Regions from separate parts of the Faecalibacterium sp. BIOML-A4 genome, predicted to be linked through region 2. Evidence: predicted binding sites of a transcription regulator. Region 2 holds the regulator's gene; the other holds the start of a gene.
What was found. Region 2 encodes Rex, which represses fermentation and respiration genes when NADH is low (regulators of the CRP and FNR family bind a similar motif). Its sites were predicted from a motif close to ATTGTTAANNNNTTAACAAT; they were not measured.

Region 1: the regulator Rex is predicted to act here: its motif matches at 1,163-1,182, upstream of fucO (lactaldehyde reductase).

What each region holds. Positions count from the first base shown of each region.
Region 1 is NZ_WKZG01000003.1:119,867-122,263, reverse strand. It holds gene GKG34_RS03335 (ABC transporter ATP-binding protein) at 1-621, opposite strand, end outside; gene GKG34_RS03330 (GntR family transcriptional regulator) at 614-991, opposite strand; gene fucO (lactaldehyde reductase) at 1,252-2,397, shown strand, end outside.
Region 2 is NZ_WKZG01000016.1:97,300-99,696, forward strand. It holds gene GKG34_RS11465 (thymidine kinase) at 256-873, opposite strand; gene GKG34_RS11470 (redox-sensing transcriptional repressor Rex) at 1,124-1,765, opposite strand; gene GKG34_RS11475 (ATP-dependent Clp protease proteolytic subunit) at 2,027-2,397, shown strand, end outside.

The DNA of each region.
Region 1 (2,397 bases), on a different contig from region 2:
GAACACCCGGCCATCCTTCAAAAAGACGGCTTCGTCCAGAATGGGCTCGATATCGCCGATGAGGTGGGTGGATAGAATGACGGTCGCATCCCGGCTGTAGTTGTTCAGGATGGTGCTCAGGATGTAGTCCCGGGCGGCAGGGTCCACGCCGCCAATGGGCTCATCCAGCAGGTAGAGCTTTGCGGCGCGGCTCATGGCCAGGATCAGCTGCACCTTTTCCTTGCTGCCCTTGGAGAGGGTCTTGAGCCGCGCCTTCGGTTCCAGTTCCAGCCGGGCCAGCATTTCGTTCGCCTTGGCGGGGTCAAAATCGGCATAAAATTCGCGGAACATTTCCACCAGCTGCTCCACACGCATCCAGTCCGGCAGCCAGTCGGCGTCCGGCAGATAGGACACGATGGCTTTGGTGTCCGGCCCGGGGGTCATGCCGGCGATCCGGATGCTGCCTGCACTGGGCTGCAGCAGACCGTTCGCCAGCTTGATGAGGGTGGTCTTGCCGCTGCCGTTGGGGCCAAGCAGACCCACGATGCGGCCAAAGCCGATGTGCAGGTCTACATTTTCCAGTGCGGTCTTATCCTTCTGGTAGCACTTGGTCAGTGCTTCACAGCTCAAAAGTTCATTCATTGCGGTCCTCCTTTGCGTCCCAGTGTTCCAAAAGCGCGGCTGCCTGTGCGGGACTGTAGCCGATGCCGCGCATCTTTTCCAGAAAATCCGACGCCAGCGTCCGGGCGGTGTCGGCACGAAGTTGTTCGATCAATGCAGTATCCTCCGTAACATAGCGGCCTGCGGTGCGTTCGGTGTGCACCAGACCTTCCGTCTCCAGCTGGGCAAGGGCCCGCTGCATCGTGTTTGGGTTCACCCCGGCGGCTGCGGCCAGATCCCGTACCGAATCCAGATGCCCGCCCGGCGGGTAGGTGCCGGCCAGGATCCGGGCCTTGAGCCGTTCCACAAGCTGGGCATAGATCGGGCGGCTGGCATCAAACTGTTCGCCCATGGTATCATCTCCTTGTCTTGCTGTATTAAGCGCTTGATACAATAATACACGATTTGCTCTGTTTGTCAAGGGGAAAAAGAAAAAACACCATAAAACTGTGGGAAGTTGGAAAAAGTGCCCATAAAACACTGCACATTGATAAAAAATTACAATAAATTCAAACAATTTCACATTGCAAAGCTTTTGACAATGTGCTATGCTGAAAAACAAAGAGCTCCGCCCGGAAAGCGGCGGAAAAGAGATTTGGAGGAAAAATAACTATGGCTGACCGCATCGTTCTGAATACCATCTCCTACCATGGCCACGGTGCCATTGAGAACATCGTTCCCGAACTGACCGCCCGCGGCTACAAGAAGGCATTCGTCTGCTCCGATCCCGACCTGATCAAGTTCGGCGTCACCAAGAAGGTCACCGATCTGCTGGATGCTGCAAACTTTGCCTATGCTGTTTACAGTGAGATCAAGCCCAACCCCACCATCGCCAACGTGCAGGACGGCGTGGCCGCTTTCAAGGCTGCCGAGGCTGACTGCATCGTGACCATCGGCGGCGGCTCCTCCATGGATACCGCAAAGGCCATCGGCATCATCATCAATAACCCCGAGTTTGCGGATGTCCGCTCTCTGGAAGGCGTTGCTCCCACCAAGAAGCACGCTGTGTTCACCATCGCTGTTCCCACCACCGCCGGCACTGCTGCCGAGGTCACCATCAACTACGTCATCACCGATGTGGAGAAAAAGCGCAAGTTCGTCTGCGTGGATACCAACGATATCCCCGAGATCGCCGTGGTCGATCCCGATATGATGTCCTCCATGCCCAAGGGCCTGACCGCCGCCACCGGCATGGACGCTCTGACCCACGCCATCGAGGGCTACATCACCAAGGGCCACTGCGTCATCTCCGATATGTTCCATCTGGAAGCCATCAAGCTCATCAGCCAGAGCCTGCGCGGCGCAGTGCAGAACACCCCGGAAGGCCGCGAGGGCATGGCTCTGGGCCAGTACATCGCCGGCATGGGCTTCTCCAATGTGGGTCTGGGCATCGTCCACTCCATGGCACACGGCCTGTCCGCTCTGTATGACACCCCGCACGGTGTGGCCTGCGCCATCCTGCTGCCGGTGGGTCTGGAGTACAACAAGTCCGTTGCCGGTGAGCGCTACCGCGCCGTGGGCAAGGCCATGGGCGTTGTGGGCATCGATGAGATGAACGATGTGGAAGCCGCTGACGCAACCATCGCCGCCGTCAAGCAGCTGAGCGCAGACGTGGGCATCCCCGCAAATCTGCACGGCATCCTGAAGGAAGAGGATATCCAGTTCCTCGCCGAGTCCGCATTTGCGGATGCCTGCCGTCCCGGCAATCCCCGCGACACCAGCGTGGAAGAGATCGTAGAGCTGTATAAGAGCCAGCTG
Region 2 (2,397 bases):
TAAAAAGCCCGGACGGGAGCCTTTGAACTGATATATCAATAGTGCAAAAAATGTTCACTCTGATATATCAATTGTTTGCGGCAGTCCCCCGGCACCGGTCTGCAGACATGGAAATCGGTGCTTCTTCGCCCTTTTGGGGGGTGAAAAAGCACCGACAGCGACATATTTTGCGCTGCTGCGTGGACTGCGCCTGTGGGCCGGGGATAAAAAAGAAAGGCTGCCGTGTCGTTGAACACAGCAGCCTTGTATACAAGTTTATTCGACCCGCGAAGCAGCTTTTTCGGCGTAGAACGCACGCTTTGCCTTGAAATAGCACTGGGGGCACATGCTCACGTACTGCACATCGTTTTCCAAATCGATGGCCACCTGCTCGCCCTCAAAGACGAATCTGCCGTTCACCTTGCGGCAGTTACAGATGGCCTTGCGGCCGCAGGTGCAGATGGTTTTCATCTCCTCGATGGTGTGGGCCAGCTCCAGCAGGCGGGTAGAGCCGGGAAAGCCCTTGAGCGAAAAATCTGCCCGCAGGCCGTAGCAGATCACTGGAATGTTCAGGTCCACCGTTACCATGAACAGCTGTTCTGCCTGCTGCGCAGTGAAAAACTGGCTCTCGTCGCACAGCACGCAGGCCAGCGGCGCACCGTCAGCGTTGGCCGTGCGCACGGCCTCGAACACGTCCGTCTCCGGCGGGATCAGCAGATCAGCCTTGCGGCGCACGCCCAGACGGCTCACCAGCTCACCGCCGCCCTTGGTGTCCACCTGTGGCTTGAGGATCAGCACCCGCATCCCCTGTTCTTCGTAGTTGTGGGCTACCTGCATCAGGGCGGTGCTTTTGCCGCTGTTCATTGCGCCGTAGCGGAAATACAGTTTTGCCATTTGAAAAACTCTCCTTACAGAAAGAACCCTCTCAGCCAAAGCCTGACGGCTTTGCCAGCTCCCCCGATGGGGGAGCTTTTCTGCATCTTCCGGGCAGGCTGTCCTTCGCCGGAGAAGCAGAAACTTTCCCGTCCCCACTCATAAAGCTCCCCTTTCGGGGGAGCTGTTGAGCGTATGCGAGACTGAGAGGGTTCAGCGGCATCTCAGGCTTTGACTGAGAGGGTTCTCTTATTACTTATAATAGGTACGTTCAGTCCTGATTGCGCAGGCGGTAGCCAAGGCTCATCAGGCTGTCGCCCAGATGGACGTTCTCCACCACCACATCGGGATACGGCACAGAGAGGTCATAGTGGGAGAAGTTCCAGAAGCCCTCGATGCCCAGATCCACCAGACGGCCGCTGACCTGTTCCGCACCGTCGCGGGGCACACAGAGCACTGCGACCTTGGGGTGATGCTCGGCACAGAAAGACTCCAGCTCGTCGATATGGCGGATCTGGATGCCGCTGATCTCCTTGCCCACCTCGCTCTGTGCCACATCAAAGGCGGCGATCAGGCGGTAGCCGTTGGTATCGGTGGTGATAAAGCGGCTCACTGCCTTGCCCAGACGGCCGCAGCCGATCAGGATGGTGGGCAGGCGGTCACCGTTGCCGAACAGCAGGCCTTCCAGAATGGAGAGCAGGTTTTCCACCGAGTAGCCGATGCCCTGCCGGCCATTCACATCGCCGATGCAGTTGAAGTCCTGCCGTACCTGCGAAGCGGTGGTGCCCATCTGAGCAGCCAGCTCGCGGGAGGAAATGCTGTTGATGCCGTCTGCCTGCAGAGAGCACAGATAGCGGTAATATTTGGGAAGACGCTTGATAACGGGAAGCGAAGCCCTTGCAGGAGTGTTCATAGAATACTTTCTCCTTTCGCTCTATCGCAGTACTTGCCGCAGCTGCCTGCTTTACAGATGCGGCGCAGAGAAACCCCGATCCGTTTACGGGTCCATATTGCAGATATTACAGTCAATTATTTAAAGTATACTGCACCGATGGAGAATGTCAAATCATTCTCAAAAAATTTTTATGAAATGTTACCGCTTTTTTGCTGCAGTGGGTCTGCATAGCCCGGCACAGGCTGGGGAATGCTGACAGAAAACGCAGGAGGAAAGCATATGAATGATGAAACGCAGCTGACCGACGCGCGTCGGCTGGAAAAGGAAGAGATCGAAGATCTGGGCACGGTCACGCTGGCCCGCGGGGAGCATGTGATCCACTGCCTGACCGTCATCGGCCAGATCGAAGGCCATTCGGAAGCGCCGCAGGGCCAGAAGACCACGAAGTACGAGCATGTCATCCCGCAGCTGGTGGCCGCGCAGGAGGATCCTCGCATCGAAGGTCTGCTGGTGTTGCTGAACACGGTAGGTGGTGATGTGGAAGCGGGCCTTGCGCTGGCGGAGCTGATCGCCAGCGTGTCCAAACCCAGTGCAACGCTGGTGCTGGGCGGCGGGCACTCCATCGGCATCCCGCTTGCCGTCAGCGCCCG